DNA from 4 places in the Kitasatospora sp. NPDC054939 genome. Region 4 is predicted to be linked to each of the others. Evidence: riboswitches for the same ligand, from Rfam matches in the RefSeq annotation. Region 4 holds a riboswitch; each other region holds the start of a gene.

Region 1 (4,767 bases), on a different contig from region 4:
CCCGGCGACCGCGCGCTCGGCCTGCGCCGCGCCCGTGCCGCCACCCTGCTGATGCTCGCGCTGCCCGGCTCCGCGTACATCTACCAGGGCGAGGAGCTCGGCCTGCCGGACGTCACGGACCTGCCCGACGAGGTCCGCCAGGACCCGTCCTTCTTCCGCCAGGCCGGCCAGGACGGCTACCGCGACGGCTGCCGGGTGCCGATCCCGTGGTCCGGCACCGAGGCCCCGTACGGCTTCGGCCCGAACCCCGGCGGCCCCAGCTGGCTGCCCCAGCCCGCCGAGTGGGCCGGGCTCAGCGTCGAGGCCCAGACCGGCGACCCGACCTCCACCCTGGAGCTGTACCGCAGCGCCCTCGCCGTCCGCCGCGAGCACCGCGCGCTCGGCGCCGGCACCGAGGTCGAGTGGCTGGACGGCCCCGAGGGCACCCTGGTGTTCCGCCGCGACGGCTTCGTCTGCACGGTCAACACCACCGACCGGCCGGTGCGCATCGCCGCCCCCGGCCGCCTGCTGCTCGCCTCCGACGACGCGCTGGCGGTGGAGGGCGACGAGGTCGTGCTGCTTCCGGACACCACCGGCTGGTGGGCGGTCTGACGTGGTTGCAATAGGCTCTGGGACCGTGACTACGGCGCGACTCTCAGACATCGCGGCGCAGGCGGGGGTCAGCGAAGCCACCGTCTCCCGCGTACTCAACGGTAAGGCGGGCGTCTCCGCGACCACGCGGCAGACCGTCCTGGCGGCGCTCGACGTGCTCGGCTACGAGCGCCCCACCCGGCTGCGCCAGCGCAGTGCCGGCCTGATCGGACTGATCACCCCGGAGCTGAGCAACCCGATCTTCCCTGCGCTGGCGCAGGTGATCGAGCAGGTGCTGAGCCGGCACGGCTTCACGCCGGTGCTCTGCACCCAGACGCCCGGCGGCTCCACCGAGGACGAACTCGTCGAGATGCTGGTCGACCGGGGCGTGGCGGGCATCGTCTTCGTCTCCGGGCTGCACGCGGACACCACGGCCGACCACGACCGGTACGCCCGGCTCGCGGGCCGGCAGGTGCCGTTCGTCCTGATCAACGGCTACAGCGAGAAGATCGACGCACCGTTCATCTCGCCGGACGACCGGGCCGCGATGTGGATGGCCGTCCAGCACCTCGCCGAACTCGGCCACGAGCGGATCGGCCTGGCCGTCGGCCAGCGGCGGTACGTGCCGGTGCTGCGCAAGATCGAGGGCTTCACCGCCGCGATGCAGGAGCTGCTGGGCGCCACCCCGGAGCAGGCCGAGGAGCTCGTCCACCACACGCTGTTCAGCGTGGAGGGCGGGCACGCGGCGGCCGGGGCGCTGCTCGACAAGGGCTGCACCGCGATCGTCTGCGGCAGCGACATGATGGCGCTCGGCGCGATCCGCGCGGTCCGCCGGCGCGGCCTTTCGGTGCCGCAGGACGTCTCGGTGGTCGGCTTCGACGACTCGCCGCTGATCGCCTTCACCGAGCCGCCGCTGACCACGGTCCGCCAGCCGGTCGAGGCGATGGCCACCGCGGCCGTCGACGCGCTGCTGGAGGAGGTCGGCGGGAACGCCGCCCAGCGCGGGGAGTTCATGTTCCAGCCGGAGCTGGTGATGCGCGGGTCCACCGGCGGCCGGACCAGGTGACGCACGGCCGCAGGGCCCCCGGGGATGCTTCCCCGGGGGCCCTGCGGCATGTCCGGGACCGGACGTCGAGGGCGGGCCCGCAGGGGGCCTGCGCCGGGCCCGTGCCGGCGGTTGCGGGGCCTCAGCCCTCCTGGGTGAGCGGACGGTCCTGGGCGGCCCGGTGGCCGTCGGAGGCGTCGCCGGTGCGGGTCTCGGTGCGCCGGCCCCGGGCGAGGTAGTCGCGGACGATCAGCTCGACGGCGTCCTGCGGGCTCCTGGTGCCGGCGAGCATCATCGCGTCGATGGCGAGATTGGCGTCGAGCGTGACGGTGACCTGTGCCATGGGTGACTCCTTCTCGGGTGCAGAGCAGCAGCATGCCCTGCCCGGAAGGGATGTGACCACGGTCGTCCGGGCACGCCGGAGCCCCCGGGGAGCGCGGCAGGACGCTCCCCGGGGGCCCGGGTCCGGGATCGGACGCGGATCAGACGCGGCCCGCGAAGTCCGGGGCGAAGCCCGCGACGGTCGCCACGCGGACGCCCGCCCGCGGGTTGGCGGCCTCGACGTACTTGCCGTCGCCGATGTACAGGGCGACGTGGTAGACGCCCGAGTTGGCACCGTTGTTGGACCAGAACAGCAGGTCGCCCGGCTGCAGGCTGTCCAGCGAGACGCGGGTGCTGGCGGCGGCCTGGTCGGCGGCGACGCGCGGCACCGAGATGCCGGCGGCGCGCAGCGCGGCCTGGGTCAGGCCGGAGCAGTCCCAACCGCCGTTGCCAGTGCCCCCGTAGACGTACGCCTGGCCGACCTTGGACTGGGCGAAGGAGACGGCTGCGGCCTTGGCGCCGGTGGCGGCCTGGGCCGGGGCCTGGGTCTGCGCCGCGGGCTTGGCCGCGGTGGACGGCTTGGCGGCGGCCGGGGCCTGGGTCTGCGCGGCCGCGCCGGCGGAGCCCTGGCCGGCCTTGTCGCCGGAGCGGTTGAACCAGTCGAACTTCCGCTCCGAGTCGCCGTCCCGGTCGCGCTCGCCCAGGGCCAGGTGCTGGCCCGGGTAGATGACGTTCGGACCGTCGGTCAGGACGTCGCGGTTGAGCTCGTACAGCCGCTCCCAGCCGCCCTGGACGTCGTGCTTGTCGGCGATGGCGGAGAGCCAGTCGCCGGCGATGACGGTGTACTCGCCGCGCTCGCCCCGGCCGTCCTGCTGGCGGTACTGCTGCCAGTCGCCCTTGGCGGCGTCACCGGAGCCCTTGGCGGGCTTGGCGGCCGACTCGGCGGCGGGCTTGGCCGCGGTGGACGGCTTGGCGGCGGTGGACGGCTTGGCGGGCGCGGGGGTGGCGGGCTTGGCGGCCGGGGCCGGGGCCTGCGCGGCCGGCTTGGCGGCGGTGGAGGTGTCGACGGCGGCCGGGGTGCCGCCCTTGGTCAGGCCGGCCTTGACCGAGCAGACGGGCCAGGCGCCGGGGCCCTGGACGGCGAGCACCTTCTCGGCGGTCGCGATCTGCTGGTCCTTGGTGGCCAGGTCGGCGCGCGGGGCGAAGGCGGTGCCGCCGAAGGCGGCCCAGGTGCTGGAGGTGAACTGCAGGCCCCCGTAGAAGCCGTTGCCGGTGTTGATGGCCCAGTTGCCGCCGCTCTCGCACTGGGCGACCTTGTCCCAGGTGGCGACGGTGGCGGCCGAGGCGGTGCCGGCGGTGAGGCAGGGGATCGACAGGCCGACGCCCGCGACGCCGACGGCGGCGATCAGGCGGCGGGCGCGCTTGGGCAGGCTGGTGCCGTTGGTGGGCAGCATGAAGACGCGGTCCTCTCCCACGCCTGCGAGGTGAGCTGTCGGATTCGGGCTGGAGTTGCCCGGCCGCGCTGTGGACGCGGCTTCACCCCTAGCCCTGGACCGTCCGCGAGGGAGGTCCGGGGCGACTTACCTGTGGGTCCCCCGCTCCTGCCGTGGTGCGTTTCTGCGCTGCCAGCGCACCCGACGGCAGGACTCGGCGTTGCGGGTGAACTGGGTCCGTGTGGCCACGAACGGGGAGCACGTTAAGCAGACCCGCTCTCAAACCGCAAACATGTGTGACTCTCGTCACGGTGTGCCTGCACGGTCCGGCGGCGGTGTCCACCATGATCAGAAATGACCGATTTCCGGCAACGCCCGTACGGCTGGACCGATCTGCCTATGCTTCAGAGCGTCAGGACCGACGCAGCCGTCTGGGGGGAGGGCTACGCAACGATGGCCATGGACGAGGACCGGCGCCCCGGGGACCCGGACCCGCGGCCCGCGCCGCCGCCGGCACCGAGGGGCCGCGGAGCGCACCGCCGGGCAAAACACCGCAGAGCGGACACACCGGGCGAAGGTCCGCCAACTCCGGTACCCCGCCGGACGATGCTCCGCTGGCTCGCCGCCGGAACGGTGCTCACCGCCGTCAGCGGCGGCGAACTGCTGCGGCGCTCGCTGAGCGGCCCGGGCGCCCAGCCGGTCGCCGCGCTCCGCACCGGCAGCGCCCCCGGCACCCCGCCGCCGTCCGGCCCGCCCGGCGCACCGGCCGCCGCACACACCCACGGCGGACCCCCGACCACCGCGGCCGGACCGGGCACCCCGGAGCCGCCCGCCCCCGGGCCCACCGTCGACCAGGGCGGCCGCCGCTGGTCCGACCCGGCCGGCTGGGGCGGCAGCGTCCCGGGCCCGCGGACCGCCGTCCGGATCACCGACCGGGTGCTGCTCGACGCCGACGCCGCCGTCGGCTCGCTGCTCGTCGAACCCACCGGCTCGCTGGTCTTCGCAGCCGACCGCAGCCTCACCCTCGCCTCGGTCGGCAACGTCGAGGTCCGCGGCACCCTGGCCCTCGCCCCCGACGGCGCCGCCGTGCACACCCTCCGCTTCCCGGAGGTCGACGAACGCCGCTTCCGCGGGGACGGTATGGAGGTCGCCGGGACCGACACCGGCCTCTGGGTCACCGGCACCGGCTACCTCCGCCTCGACGGCGCCGCCAAGACCGCCTGGGTGCGTGCCGCGGACGGCCTGCGGCCCGGCGAAACCGCCCTCAGGCTCGCCGCCCCGCCCACCGGTTGGCTGCCCGGCGACGAACTCGCCGTCACCCCGACCGGCCCGCCCGCCGACGAGGGCTTCAGCACCGCCTACGACCTCGTCACCGTGAAGTCCGTCAGCGGAGCCACC
Region 2 (4,767 bases), on a different contig from region 4:
CGCCGATCAGGGCGAGCAGTTCGGCGAGGCGGTCCAGGTCGAGGTGGGCGGGGAGGTCGGCGAGCGAGACGATGCGCTCGCCGCCGGGCCCGGCCACGCAGAACAGGTCGATCGGGCCGAGGTGCTTCTCGGTGGTGTCGACGAGGGCGGCGACGTCGCTGGGGCGGTGGATGTCGCCGCAGACGCCGACGACGGGACAGCCCGGCCGGTCGAGTTCGGCGGCGAGGTCCTCGGCGATGCCGGGCTTCTGGTCGGCGATGAGCACACCGACGGCGCCCGCGGCGGTGAAGCGGCGGGCGAGGTCGGCGCCCGACCCGCCCTCCAGTACCGCGATGACCACGACTGCCCCGGTTACCCGCATGGGTGGGCTCCTCCCTGTGGGCGGCTCCGCACCGGCGCCCACGACGATGTTGCGGAGGATCGTAGGCAGGTCCTGACCCTCCGCAACAGGGATTACCCCTCAGGTGACCAGGCTCACGCCTGCCGTACCCCGGGGTCACTCCGCGCTCGTGCGTCCCGTCCACCGGATACCGTCGGGCCATGCCCGATCAGCCCGTGCCCCCGACCCCGCACCGCCTGCCCGATCACCCGGGCCACCCCGACCACCCGGACCGCCCGCCGCTCTTCACATGGGAGTTCGCCGCCGACCCGTACCCGGCGTACGCGTGGCTGCGCGAGCACGCGCCGGTGCACCGCACCACGCTGCCCAGCGGGGTCGACGCCTGGCTGGTGACCCGGTACGCGGATGCCCGGCAGGCGCTGGCCGACGGGCGGCTGTCGAAGAACCCGGCGCACCACAGCGAGCAGGCGCACCGCAGCGGGCGGGTCGGCATCCCGGGCGAGCGGCAGGCCGAGCTGATGACGCACCTGCTGAACATCGACCCGCCGGACCACACCCGGCTGCGCCGGCTGGTGTCGAAGGCGTTCACGCCGCGCCGGGTGGCGCAGTTCGAGCCGCGGGTGCAGCAGCTGACCGACCGGCTGATCGACGGGTTCGCGGCCCGGGGCAGTGCGGACCTGATCCACGAGTTCGCGTTCCCGCTGCCGATCTACGCGATCTGCGACCTGCTGGGGGTGCCGCCGGAGGACCAGGACGACTTCCGGGACTGGGCGGGCATGATGATCCGCCACGGCGGCGGTCCGCGCGGGGGTGTCGGCCGGGCGGTCAAGCGGATGCGCTCGTACCTGCTGGAGCTGATCCACCGCAAGCGGGCGGACCTCGGGGACGACCTGATCTCGGGCCTGATCCGGGCGAGCGACCACGGCGAGCACCTCACCGAGAACGAGGCGGCGGCGATGGCGTTCATCCTGCTCTTCGCCGGCTTCGAGACGACCATCAACCTGATCGGCAACGGGATGTACGCGCTGTTCCGCAACCCGGGGCAGCGGGAGCTGCTGCAGGCGTCGGTGGCGCGCGGGGAGAGCGGGCTGCTGGAGACCGGGATCGAGGAGCTGCTGCGCTACGACGGGCCGGTGGAGCTGGCCACCTGGCGGTTCGCGACCCGGCCGCTGTCCATCGGCGGGGTGGACATCCCGGTGGGCGACCCGGTGCTGGTGGTGCTCGCGGCGGCGGACCGCGATCCGGCCCGGTTCTCCGACGAGAACACCCTGGACCTGGCCCGGGCGGACAATCCGCACCTGGGCTTCGGCCACGGCATCCACTACTGCATCGGCGCCCCGCTGGCCCGGTTGGAGGGGCGGACGGCGCTGGCGACGCTGCTCTCCCGGCTGCCGGACGTCGCGCTGGCGGAGCGTCCGGAGAATCTGCGCTGGCGCGGCGGTCTGATTATGCGAGGACTTCGTGAACTCCCCGTGGAATTCACCCCCGAGCAGCAGACTGGGGCCGGTCCGGGAGGGTGAGGCCCGGGTCGGCCCCGCCGAGCCATCCGTATGCTCCCGATGCCGTTCCCGTGCCGCCGCGACACGTTGACGGCGTGTCGGACGAGGGTGAGAACGATCCGCCTGAACCATCATCAAAGCGGACATACGGCCCTCGTTGGTGGGCGATCGAACGGTCTCCGTAATTCGTGCGTGATACCGACGATATGAGCTTGTGATCGGTTCGGGGTTTGTCTACTCTCCGGTTCAGTTCGCAGCTGCGGACCCCGAGCGCGGTACGCCGAATCCTGCCCGCCGCGCCGCCGGGAAGCCGACCAGCACCCATGGGCAGGGGCGGGGGACCCAGGTTTGTTGCCGTCCCCACGGCTTGGGGTGAAGCCGCAGACGCGGAAGTCTCCGCGCGACGCGGCCGGGCCACCTCCCGGTCCGAACCCGACAGCTCACCTCGCAGGCGTACGGAGAGGGACACCTCCATGCTCTTCGTCGGAACCGGCCGCCACCGTCGCCGCACCCAGACCGAGAAGGCCATCGCCGTCGCCGGGGTCACGGGCGTCGGACTCGCCCTGCCCCTGCTCTCCGCCACCGGCGCCTCCGCGGCCCCGGTCAGCACCTGGGACGCCGTCGCCCAGTGCGAGAGCGGCGGCAACTGGTCCATCAACACGGGGAACGGCTACTACGGCGGCCTGCAGTTCGCCTCCAGCACCTGGAAGTCGTTCGGGGGCACCGCCTACGCGCCGCAGGCCAACGAGGCCAGCAAGGCGGAGCAGATCTCGGTCGCCGAGAAGGTGCTCGCCTCGCAGGGGCCCGGCGCCTGGCCGGTCTGCTCCAAGAAGGCCGGCCTGGTCAAGGACAACACCCCGCCCCAGGTCGAGCGCTCCAACGAGGCCCAGAAGGGCGGCGCGAACGAGCGGCCCGCCGCGGCGCCCCAGCAGCCGTCCCAGCAGGCCGCGCCCGCGCAGGAGCGGCCCGCCCAGCCGGTCTTCACCGGCAAGGCCGGCTGGGACGAGCAGTCGCGGGTGTACTGGTACCAGAACGACGGTGCCTGGTACTGGACCAGCCACGCGCGCGTCTACGAGATGTTCGCCGCCTCGAAGGTCGCCCAGGAGGAGGCCGAGGCGTCGAGCGCCGCCGGTGCGGAGGAGGCCGAGGAGGCGCCCGCCGCCGAGGCCGCCCCCGAGGAGCCCGCCGCCCAGGCCGCCCCCGAGGCCCCCGCGACCGCCACCGGTGCCCCCGTCGCCACCGCGACCGGGGCGTCCGCGCAGGACGGCGCGCCCGTCACGGCCGCGCACCCGGCCGAGGGCGCTCCCGCCGCGGTCCAGCCGGCGGCCCCGGCGGCCGACGGCCACGGCTACACCGTCCGCTCGGGTGACACCCTGTCGGCCATCGCCGCCGCCAACGACGTCCGGGGCGGCTGGCCCGCGCTGTACGACGGCAACCGCGGCACGGTCGGCGAGAACCCGGACCTGATCCTCCCGGGCCAGGTGCTGAACCTCGGCTGACGCCGTGCCGGGCCCGGTCCGCCGGCCCGCCGCTCCTCCCGTGCACCGCCCGGCGACGGAGGGGGTCGTTCGGCCCCCTTCGTCCGCTTCTGGGTGCATCCCACGGGTCGGGCAGGTGAATTACCGGTGGGTAGCCGGGCCACACCCTGAGACGGGAGCGAGGTGGACGTGGCCCGGGGAGCCCGTGCGGTTAGGCTCTGGTCGTAACGACTCCGCAATCGTCCCGCCGACCCCACCACCCCGTCAGCAGGACCCTGCTTCCGCCATAGGAGATGCCTCGTGCCGTCCATCGATGTCGTCGTAGCCCGTGAGATCCTCGACTCGCGTGGCAACCCCACGGTCGAGGTCGAGGTCGGCCTCGACGACGGCAGCACCGGCCGTGCCGCCGTTCCGTCGGGTGCCTCGACCGGTGCCTTCGAGGCGCTGGAGCTGCGCGACGGCGACAAGAACCGCTACTTCGGCAAGGGTGTTGAGAAGGCCGTCCTGGCCGTCATCGAGCAGATCGGCCCGGAGCTGGTCGGCTACGACGCCACCGAGCAGCGCCTGATCGACCAGGCCATGCTCGACCTGGACGCCACCCCGGACAAGTCCTCGCTCGGCGCCAACGCCATCCTGGGCGTCTCGCTGGCCGTCGCGCACGCCGCCTCCGAGGCCAGCGACCTGCCGCTGTTCCGCTACCTGGGCGGCCCGAACGCGCACGTCCTGCCCGTCCCGATGATGAACATCCTCAACGGCGGCTCGCACGCGGACTCCAACGTCGACATCCAGGAGTTCATGATCGCCCCGATCGGCGCGGAGTCCTTCTCCGAGGCCGTCCGCTGGGGCGTCGAGGTCTACCACACCCTCAAGGCGGTCCTGAAGGAGCGCGGCCTGTCCACCGGCCTCGGCGACGAGGGCGGCTTCGCCCCGAACCTGGCCTCCAACCGCGAGGCGCTGGACCTCATCACCGAGGCCATCCAGAAGGCCGGCTACGTGCCCGGCCGCGACATCGCGCTGGCCCTGGACGTCGCCGCCTCCGAGTTCTACAAGGACGGCGCCTACCAGTTCGAGGGCAAGGCCCTCTCCGCCGCCGAGCTCATCGCGTACTACGCCGAGCTGGTCGCCGCCTACCCGCTGGTCTCCATCGAGGACCCGCTGGACGAGTCCGACTGGGACGGCTGGAAGGCCATGACCGTCGAGCTGGGCGACAAGGTCCAGCTGGTCGGCGACGACCTGTTCGTCACCAACCCGGCCCGCCTGGCCAAGGGCATCGAGACCGGCACCGCCAACGCGCTGCTGGTGAAGGTCAACCAGATCGGTTCGCTGACCGAGACCCTGGACGCCGTCGAGCTGGCCCAGCGCAACGGCTACCGCTGCATGATGTCGCACCGCTCCGGCGAGACCGAGGACGTCACCATCGCCGACCTGGCCGTCGCCACCAACTGCGGCC
Region 3 (4,767 bases), on a different contig from region 4:
CTACCACCTCGGCGCCGGCCTGTTCGCGCTCTCCGGCCTGGCCCTGGAGCAGCGCGGGGTGCGCCGGATCGCCGCCCCGCGGCTCGCCGAACTGAACGCCGCCACCGGACAGACCGTGCACCTGGCCGCGTACGAGGGCGGCGAGGTCGTCTACATCGACAAGTACGACTCCCGGCACCCGGTCCGGATGTACTCCCGGATCGGGCTGCGCGCCGTCCTGCACAGCGCGGCCGTGTCCAAGGTGCTGCTGGCCGACCTGCCGGTGCCGGAGCGCCGCCGGGTGGTCGCGGGCATCGACTTCGCCCCGCACACGGCCAACACCCTGACCACGCCCGAGGCGCTGCTCGCCGAGCTGGAGCGGGTCGCCGCGCAGGGCTGGGCGCAGGACCACGCGGAGCACGAGGCGTTCATCAACTGCATCGCGGCGCCGATCCGGGACGCCACCGGGCGGGTGGTCGCGGCGGCGTCCATCTCGGTGCCGGACGTCGTCCTGCCGTACGAGCAGGTGCTGGAGCTGCTGCCCCAGTTGCTCGCCACCACCCGGGCGGTCTCCGCCGACTGCGGCCAGCACCCCCAGTCCGGCTGACCCCCCGGCCCCGGCCCGCCCACCGCCCGCCGCCCGCCGCCCGCCGCCCGCCGCCCGCCGCCCGCCGCCCGGCCGAACGCACCATCGACCCGCCGCCGACGAACCACCCCCGACGAACCGCAAGCACCGACGCCCCGAAGCACACGGCACCGCCGCCCCGACCGAACCACCCGTCACCACGAACGAGGAACGCCGCAGATGAGCGACAAGACCGAGATCCGCACCGACGGCGCCCCCGCCCCCGCCTGGATGTTCTCCCAGGGCGTCCGCAAGGGCCCGATCCTGCAGGTCTCCGGCCAGGGCCCGCAGGACCCGGCGACCGGCGAGTACCTGTACCCCGGCGACGTGAAGGCGCAGACCCGCCGCACCCTGGAGAACGTCAAGGCGATCGTCGAGGCGGGCGGCGCCACGGTCGAGGACGTGGTGATGTTCCGCGTGTACCTCACCAAGCGCTCGGACTTCCCGCTGATGAACGAGGTCTACGCCGAGTTCATCGAGGAGAACATCGCGCCGGGCGGGGTGAAGCCCTGCCGCACCACGATCTTCGTCGAACTCCCGCAGGAGCCCATGCTGGTGGAGATCGACGCGCAGGCGGTCATCGGCTGATCGGCACGGCTGACGACGAGGGGTCCGGACCGCACGAGGTCCGGGCCCCTCCGCCGTTCCGGACGGCTCCGCCCGACGGCGCGGGCCCGCCGCGCCGCGCCCGGCAGGGCTTGCCGTGAACCCACAATCGGCTTAGGTTAGCCTCACCTAACTAACCGGAGGTCAGCCATGAGCCCGTTCGCCGACAAGGTGACCGAGGTGTCCGACGCGTCCGCGACGGCCGAGGTCCCCGAGCCCACCGCCGCCGAGCGCGTCTGCAGCCTGCTCACCGCCACCGCCTCCGTGGTGGTCCGGGCCTGCGGCGAACACCACGAACTGGACACCCCGGTCTCCGTCCACGGCTCCCGGCTCCGCCTCTCGGCCCCGCTCGACGCCCCCCTCACCCTCCTCGCCGCCCGCGAACCCGCCGGGCTCGCCGTCGTCCTGGACATCACCGACATCGCCCCGGTCGCCGTCCGCGACCGTGTGCGCGCCCGGCTCACCCTGGCCGGCCGGCTGCACCCCGCCCACCTCTCCGACGACGGCCTGGGCGTCCACCTCGCGCTGGACGTCGCCCACGCGGTGATCTCCACCCCGTACGGCACCACCGCGATGCTCGGCGCCGACCTGGCCCTCGCCGAGCCCGACCCGCTCGCCCGCTACGAGGCCGGGCTGCTCACCCACCTCGCCGACGATCACCCGGACGCCCTCGCGATGCTCACCCGGCTGATCGACCCGAACCTGCTCGCCGACCGGCCGGAGGTCCGCCCGCTCGCCCTGGACCGCTACGGCCTGGTGCTGCGCCTGGACCACCCGCACGGCCACCGCGACATCCGCCTGGTCTTCCCCGAACCCGCCGACGACGCCGACGAGTTCGGCCACCGGGTGTACCAGCTGCTGACCGCCGCCCGGAGCGCGGTGCCCGCCCACCGGCCCTGACCCGCCGACTCCGGCACACTCCTGCGAGCGGAACACGGGGCACGGGGCACGGGGCATGCGACACGGACCACGCACCACCGAACACGCGAGCCGCGGTACGAAGAGCCGCAACACGAAGAGCCGGGCCGGCCCCGCGAGAGGGAGGAAGTCCCTCGCGGAGCCGGCCCGGCTTCTCAACGCCACTCGGCGCGGCGATCACCCGGTCGGGCGGTCACCCGACATGACCATCCCGGGCGGTCGTTCGCCCCGCACCCAGCGGTGGTCCGTTCGACGCGGACGGTGCGACCGGGTCGCCTCAGATGCTGACGCCGTGGGCGCGCAGGTAGGCGATCGGGTCGACGTCCGAGCCGTAGTTGGCGGTGGTGCGGATCTCGAAGTGCAGGTGCGGGCCGGTCACGTTGCCGGTGGCACCGGAGAGGCCGACCTGCTGACCGGCGGTCACGGCCTGGCCGGCCGAGACGCTGATCGAGGACAGGTGGGCGTACTGGGCGTACTTGCCGTCGGCCAGCTTGATGACGACCTCGTTGCCGTACGCACCGCCCGGGCCCGCCTTGACGACGGTACCGGCGGCCACGGCCTTCAGGCTGGTGCCGGTCGGGACCGCGAAGTCCACGCCGGTGTGGTGGCCGGAGGACCACATGGAGCCGGCGACACCGTACGCGGTGCCCTGCTTGGCGCTGACCGGGGCGACGTAGCCGGACGCGGCGGCGGCCGGGGCCGGGGCGGCGGGCTTCGGGGCCTGGGTGGCCGGCGCGGCGGCGGGCTTGGCGGCCGGAGCGGCGGGCTTGGCGGCCTGGACCGGCTTCGGGGCAGCGGTCTTGGGGGCCTCGGCCGGCTTGGCGGCGGGCTTGGCGGCCGGCTTCGCGGAGTCCTGCGAGGCCTGCGGCTTTGCGGCCGGGGCGGCCGGCTTCGGGGCCTCGGCGGCGGCCTTGGCACCCAGCGACAGCTGCTGGCCGGGGAAGATCAGGTTCGGGTTGGCACCGACGACCGAGCGGTTCTGCTCGTACAGCGCCTGCCAGCCGCCCTGGACGTCCTTGGCGGAGGCGATCTTCGAGAGGGTGTCACCGCTGACGACCTTGTAGCTCTCGGCGACGGCCGGCTTGGCGGCCTCGGCCGGCTTCTCGGCGGGGGCGACGGCGTCGACGCTGGTGGCGCCGGTCCAGGTGGAGGTCTGCGCGGGCTGGGTCTTCGCGGCCGGAGCGGTGTGGGCCGAGGCGCTGATGGCGGTCACCAGCGGGAGGGCGAACGCGGCGCCGGTGACGGCGGTGGCGATACCGATGCGGGCGGCGCGGGGCAGGGCGATACGACGAGCCTGTGCGGGCATGGAAGATTTCCTCTCCGACGCCTGCGAGGTGAGCTGTCGGGTTCGGGCTGGAGTTGCCCGGCCGCAAGCGCGGCTTCACCCCTAGCCGAACCGAAATGACGGTCCGGCGACTTACCTGTGGGTCCCCCGCTCCTGCCGTACAGAGCTCAGTTCGAACCTCCGGGCAGCGGCAGGACTAGGCGTTCTACCCGGTGGATCCACCCGGGATGGCCGGGCGGTCGCTGAACTAAAACCCATCCGCCGAACCGAAGCAATGTCGATCTCCGAATTCCGGCGCAAGATCGGGAAATGCCGTGACGCTCCGAATGATCGGCTGCACAGTATGTACACAATCCGATTACGCCGTGCAGTTGGGCGATTCCGCAGCGCCCATTTCCTCATCCGTGCGCATGCGATCACACACGCAGGGCCATCCCCCGACACACCACCGGTGACCCTTGTCACGTAGGCCCCCGGGGAGCACGATCGGGCCGTGGCGAATGACGAGGCAGGCACCCTGCGCCTGAGCACCGCGCAGGGCCGTTGGGTCCTGCTGGCGACCGTGCTCGGCTCCAGCATGGCGATGCTCGACGGCACGGTGGTGAACGTCGCGCTGCCCCGGATCGGCGCCGACCTCGGCGCCTCGATGGCCGCCCTCCAATGGACCCTCAACTCCTACCTGCTGACCCTCGCCGGGCTGATCCTGCTCGGCGGGGCGCTCGGGGACCGCTACGGCCGGCGGCGGATCTTCCTGCTCGGCGTCGCCTGGTTCGCCGCCGCCTCGGCGGCCTGCGCCGCCGCCCCCACCGTCGAGGTGCTGATCGCCGCCCGCGCCCTCCAGGGCATCGGCGGGGCACTGCTCACCCCGGGTTCGCTGGCGATCCTCCAGGCCGCCTTCCACCCCGACGACCGCTCCCGGGCGGTCGGGCTCTGGTCCGGCCTCGGCGGGGTGTCGGCGGCGGTCGGCCCCTTCCTCGGCGGCTGGCTGGTGGAGGGGCCCGGTTGGCGGTGGATCTTCCTGCTGAACGTCCCGCTGGCGGTGCTGGTGATCGCGGTGGCCGCCCGGCACGTCCCGGAGAGCCGGGACGAACGGGCCGTCGGCCGCTTCGACGTGGCCGGTGCGGTCCTGGCGGCGCTCGCCCTGGGCTCCGTCACCTATGCGCTGACCGCAGCCGGCGAGGGCCTGACCCCCGTGGTCTGGCTCACCGGGGCGGCCGGCCTGCTGTTCGGCACGGTGTTCGTCCTGGTCGAACGGCGCCGCGCCGAACCGATGCTGCCGCCGGAGCTCTTCGCCTCCCGGCTGTTCACCGCGGTGAACCTGGTCACCCTCTGCGTGTACGCGGCGTTCAGCGGG
Region 4 (4,767 bases):
CGTCGCCGCCGCGGTCAGGACCAGCGCACGGGCGAGCGCATGCGCTCCTGGCAGCGGGTGTCGGCGGTGCACGGACATGCGGCGGCGGCTCCGATCCTGCGGCCCGGACCCGCCGCCGCACCGGGATCGGGCGGTCGGGGAAGCGGAGTCCGGTGGCAGACGTTAGCGATTCGGGACGAGTGAGTCCAAACCCCCGCGGGATCGAATATTTGACCCTGAATCGGACATGCGGCCGGTCGACGGCAAAGCCGCAGGCCCGGCCTCCGGGAGGGGAGGCCGGGCCTGCGGGAGGAGCGACGCGGGATCAGACCCGCACGATGGCCGAGATCGGCAGCATGCTGGCGGTCTCGTAGCGCACGTTGGCGCCGGGCTTCGGCGCGTGGATGACCTGGCCGCCGCCCACGTACAGCGCGACGTGGCTGCGGTCGGCGCGGTAGATGATCAGGTCGCCGGGCTGGGCGTTGGCGAGGTTGGTGCCCACGTTGGTGCCGGCGCCGGCCTGCTGCTGCGAGGTGCGCGGCAGCGACACACCCGCCTGGGCGTACGCCCACCCGGTGAGGCCGGAGCAGTCGAACGAGGACGGACCGGTGGCGCCGTAGACGTACGGGGCGCCCAGCTTGCTCTCGGCGGCGGCGATGGCCGCCGCGGCGCGCGAGCTGTTCGCGGCCGGGGCCGGCGGCTTGGCCACCGGCGAGGTGGCGGCGGTGGAGCCGGCCGCCGGGCGGGCGGCGTCGCGCGAGGCGCGGTCGGCGGCACCGGCCGCGGCCTTGGCGGCGTCCAGCTTGGCCTGCTCGGCCTTCTGCTTCGCCTCCAGCGCGGCCTTCTCCTCGGCCAGGCGCAGCTGCTCGCGCTCCTGCTCGGTCAGCGTGTTGAGCAGTTCCTGGGCCTTCGCCAGCTTGGCCTGGACCTCCTCCTTGGAGGCCTTCAGCTGCTGGGTGGTGGACTCCAGCTCGTTGAGCTTGGTCTGCGCCTCGGAGCGGTCCTGGTCGAGCTTGCGCTGCTGCTCCTTGAGCTCCTTCAGCGCGCCGGACTGGGTGCTGCCGGCCTGGTTGAGGGTGCCGGCCTGGGTCAGGAAGCTGTCCGGGTTGGTCGAGAGCATCAGCTCGACGGTCGGCGATATGCCGCCGTTGCGGTACTGCTCGGCGGCGATCTCGGCCAGGCCGCCCTGCAGGTCGGTCACCTGGGCCTGCTGACGGGCCACCTTGTCCTGGATCTCGCCGACCTGCTTCTGCAGCTCCTGCTGCTTGGCGACGGATCCGTTGTACTTCTCGGTGGCGACCTCGGCCTGCTCGTGGAGCTGGTCGACCTGCTCCTTGACCTGGTCCTTGCTCGGCATCGGGTCGGCGTGCGCGCCGGACTGCGAGGAGAGGGCGACGGCCGCGGCGGCGGCGGCGGTCAGGATCGAGACGCGGGCGCGGCCGGCAGGCTTGGGACGACGATGGGACGCCACGAAGGCGGACTCCTTCTTCCTACGTCCGCCTACCGGGTGAGCTGACGGGTTCGGGCCGGAAGCATGCCCTACGACGCCTCACCGGCCCTTCCACGGGCCGACCTGGCGCCGATTCACCCCGGAGGAACATGGTTCCCCGGCTCCGCTGTGCAGCCCCCCCGGAGGGGTCCCCTGTCGGACAGTCGGACTGTCCCAGCTGCCTCGCGAACTCGGCGGTAACCACCGCCGCCACCCGGGCTGGGTGATCGACTGTGCGGTGGTTCAAGGCACGACCCTAGTAATGAATCCGTGATCCGTTCAAATCGTTGTCAGAAAAAAGATGGAATGTCAGCTGAGTTCATTTGTGAATATGACCACGTGTGATCGGCCGACCGCACAGGGCTGACCGTTTCCCGACCGGACACCGCAAACAACCGCGCCACCCCTCCCGGAGGGGTGGCGCGGATCACAGGACCGGGCGGGCCGGTCCGGGCGTGTCCCGGGGGTACTGCCGGTCCGTCAGACGACGCGGCGGATGGTGTTGACGCTCATGCCGTCCGACCGGCCGTCGGCCTTCATGACCTTGACGACGTCACCGGTGCGCGGCGCGTGGACGGCCAGGCCGTTGCCGATGTACATCGCCACGTGGCTGCGGTCGGAGCGGTAGATGATGAGGTCGCCCGGCTGGGCCTCGGCGAGCGAGGGCACCCGGGTGCCGACGTTGCCCTGCGCCTGCGAGGTGCGCGGCAGCGAGACGTTCGCCTGCTTGTACGCCCAGACCATCAGGCCCGAGCAGTCGAACGTGCTCGATCCGGTGGCCCCCCACTGGTACGGCGAGCCCTGCTTGCTCATCGCCTTGCCGACGGCGACGCCCGCGTAGCCGGCGGCCTCCGGCAGCGGGGCGCTCAGGTCGGCGCGGGCGGCGTCGCGCGAGGCGCGGTCGGCGGCCTGCTTGGCCTGCTGCAGCGCGGCGCGGTCGGCGGCGCTGAGCGAGTTGAGGAGGTCCTGCGCCTCCTTGAGCTTGCGGTTGACATCCGCCTTGGACTGGTTGAGGTCCTTGGTGGTGCTGTCCAGCGAGGCCAGGACGGCCGCGGCCTCGGTCTTCTGCTGGTCCAGCCGGCGCTGCTGGTCGAGCAGGCCCTTGAGCGCCTCGGCCTGGCTGGTGGAGGCCTGCTGGACGCTGGAGGCCTTGTCCAGGTAGCCGGACGGGTCGGAGGCCAGCATCAGCTGGACGGACGGGTCGATGCCGCCGGAGCGGTACTGCTCGCCCGCCACCTCGGCCAGGCCGGCCTGCAGCTGCGTCATCTGCTCCTGGCCGCGGGCGACCTGGTCCTGCAGCTGGGTGGCCTGCTTGCGCAGCTGCTCGGCCCGCTCCTGGGCGGCGTTGAACTTCTCGGTGGCCTGCTCCGCCTCTTCGTGAAGCTGGTCGACCTGCGTCTTGACGTCCTCCTTGGACGGCTTCGGCGGGGCGGCGTGCGCGCTGACCTGCGCGGAGAGGGCGACCGCGGTCGCAGCGGCGGCAGTGAGCACGGAGACCCGCGCGCGGCTCGGCTGCTTGGGACGGCGGTGGGAGGCCAAGGAGGGGCTCCTTCTTCCTTTGGACTCACCCGTACGAGTGAGAATCCGGAAAATAGGTTTGACGCCAGACCCTAGTGAAGATCACAGGATTGCGCCACTCCCTGCGGAGTACGAACTTCCGGCCCCCGTCCCGGCTTCACGGGATCCACACAGCACGGCAAGCCGACGGCTGACCGCGCGTCACCAAAGGGTAGTGCCCCGAGGCACCGTACTAGGGCCGGGCCAGCCGGTTCAGCAGCAGGACCGACGCCACGGGGCGCGCGCCCGCCTTCCGCACGCCCTCCGCAACCTCCCGGTCCGCCGAGACCACCACCACCGGACGGCCCTGCGGCTCGGCCCGCACCAGCCGCCTGATCAGCTCGTCCGCCGTCTCGCCGGTCCGGGAGAAGCGCACCCGCACCCCGCGCGGCGGCGCCATGATCACCGGCACGTCGAGGTCCTGGCCGTCGAACACACAGGTGACCTCCGCCTGCGTGCGCTGCGCCAGCATCGCCAGACCGCCCAGCAGCCGCAGCCGCTGCTGCTCCAGGGGCAGGGTCGGGTAGCCGGTCTTCGTCACGTTGTAGCCGTCCACCACCAGATGGACCTGCGGGAGCGCCAGCAACTGGTCCAGCAGCGCCGGATCGTCCTCCGCCAGGGCACGCCGGGCCACGTCGTGCGGCGAGGCCGAACCGGGCACCACCGCCTCCACCAGGTCCGCCGGCCGGATCTGCGCGACCGGCAGCGCCAGCTCCCGCTGCAGCCCCTGCGCCGACTGCAGCACGGTGTCCAGCAGCAGCCGCAGCCGCATGTCCTCCACGCTGCGCCCCTCGCGGGCCGAGCGCCGGCCCTGCTCGGCCGCGCCCTCCAGCTCCGATACCCGGTGCTTCAGCCGGCGGGACTCGCTCTCGGCGGCGCTGCGCTCGGCGGCCGACTGCGCCCGCAGCGCCTCCAGCTCGGCGGCCAGCCGGCGCGTCTCGGCCTGCGCCCGGCGGGTGTCGCTCTCCAGCGAGCGGACCTTCTTGCGCAGCGAGTCCGCCTCCTTGCGCACGCCCTCGGCCTCGGCCCGCTGGCGCTCCAGGTCCGTCCGGGCCGCCGCCCGCAGCTCGGAGAGCTCCGCCTGCAGCTTCTCCACCAGCCGTGCGGCCTCCGCCGCGGCGCCCTCCGCGCCGGCCCGCTCGGCCTCCTCGCCGGCCTCCGCGACCAGCCGGCTCCAGCCCGCCGAACGCACCAGGTAGGCGGCGGCCGCGACGTCCATCGGATCGGCGGCGCCGGGCACCGTGCCGCTCTCCAGCGCCCGCACCAGGTCGGGCTGGCCCAGCCGCAGCCGGTCCGCTATCCGCACCCGGAAGGACGGCTCGGACTCCAGGGCGGCGGCCAGCGCCGTCGCCGCGTACTTGGCCCGCCGGGCCGGGGTGAACTTGGCGTACGGGCGCAGCGACTGCGGCAGGTCGGCGGCCGGCAGGCCGCCCAGCGCGTCGGCGGCCAGGCCCACCACCCGGCGGCGCACGCCCTCCGGCAGCGGCCGGTCCAGGTGCTCGGCGGCGCGGTCCGCCTCCGGGTCGCCTGTCGGGGGCTCGGCCGCCGCGTCCGGCTCCGCCGGGCCGCCGGAGCCCTCACCGGACGGGACGGCCTCGACCGCGTGCGGCGCCTGCGCGTCCACAGCGGGCGGCTGCCCCTGCGGCCCGCCGGGCTCCATCGCTGCGTCCACCACGTCCTCGGCTCCGATCCTGTCCTGCGGGGTGCGCCCGGCCCTGGGCCGCCGCCCCGACGTCACGCTC

The links. A riboswitch is a leader RNA that binds a small molecule or an ion and turns the genes downstream of it on or off. The one in region 4 is predicted to bind cyclic di-AMP.
Region 1: it holds a riboswitch for cyclic di-AMP, as region 4 does, so the genes downstream of both, ACWGB8_RS26115 (transglycosylase family protein) here and ACWGB8_RS09380 (NlpC/P60 family protein) in region 4, are expected to answer to the same signal.
Region 2: it holds a riboswitch for cyclic di-AMP, as region 4 does, so the genes downstream of both, ACWGB8_RS27585 (transglycosylase family protein) here and ACWGB8_RS09380 (NlpC/P60 family protein) in region 4, are expected to answer to the same signal.
Region 3: it holds a riboswitch for cyclic di-AMP, as region 4 does, so the genes downstream of both, ACWGB8_RS12365 (M23 family metallopeptidase) here and ACWGB8_RS09380 (NlpC/P60 family protein) in region 4, are expected to answer to the same signal.

Annotation. Positions count from the first base shown of each region.
Region 1 is NZ_JBSGXP010000104.1:14,080-18,846, reverse strand. It holds gene ACWGB8_RS26130 (glycoside hydrolase family 13 protein) at 1-591, shown strand, start outside; gene ACWGB8_RS26125 (LacI family DNA-binding transcriptional regulator) at 617-1,636, shown strand; gene ACWGB8_RS26120 (hypothetical protein) at 1,758-1,958, opposite strand; gene ACWGB8_RS26115 (transglycosylase family protein) at 2,098-3,411, opposite strand; cyclic di-AMP (ydaO/yuaA leader) riboswitch at 3,398-3,524, opposite strand; gene ACWGB8_RS26110 (hypothetical protein) at 3,976-4,767, shown strand, end outside.
Region 2 is NZ_JBSGXP010000117.1:7,361-12,127, reverse strand. It holds gene ACWGB8_RS27595 (SDR family NAD(P)-dependent oxidoreductase) at 1-361, opposite strand, end outside; gene ACWGB8_RS27590 (cytochrome P450 family protein) at 541-1,860, shown strand; cyclic di-AMP (ydaO/yuaA leader) riboswitch at 2,148-2,307, shown strand; gene ACWGB8_RS27585 (transglycosylase family protein) at 2,313-3,338, shown strand; gene eno (phosphopyruvate hydratase) at 3,618-4,767, shown strand, end outside.
Region 3 is NZ_JBSGXP010000032.1:36,297-41,063, reverse strand. It holds gene ACWGB8_RS12380 (IclR family transcriptional regulator) at 1-586, shown strand, start outside; gene ACWGB8_RS12375 (RidA family protein) at 785-1,192, shown strand; gene ACWGB8_RS12370 (DUF2470 domain-containing protein) at 1,361-2,110, shown strand; gene ACWGB8_RS12365 (M23 family metallopeptidase) at 2,406-3,434, opposite strand; cyclic di-AMP (ydaO/yuaA leader) riboswitch at 3,438-3,591, opposite strand; gene ACWGB8_RS12360 (MFS transporter) at 3,907-4,767, shown strand, end outside.
Region 4 is NZ_JBSGXP010000022.1:30,966-35,732, reverse strand. It holds gene ACWGB8_RS09385 (NlpC/P60 family protein) at 1-78, opposite strand, end outside; gene ACWGB8_RS09380 (NlpC/P60 family protein) at 305-1,450, opposite strand; cyclic di-AMP (ydaO/yuaA leader) riboswitch at 1,461-1,615, opposite strand; gene ACWGB8_RS09375 (NlpC/P60 family protein) at 1,949-3,007, opposite strand; gene ACWGB8_RS09370 (NYN domain-containing protein) at 3,219-4,685, opposite strand.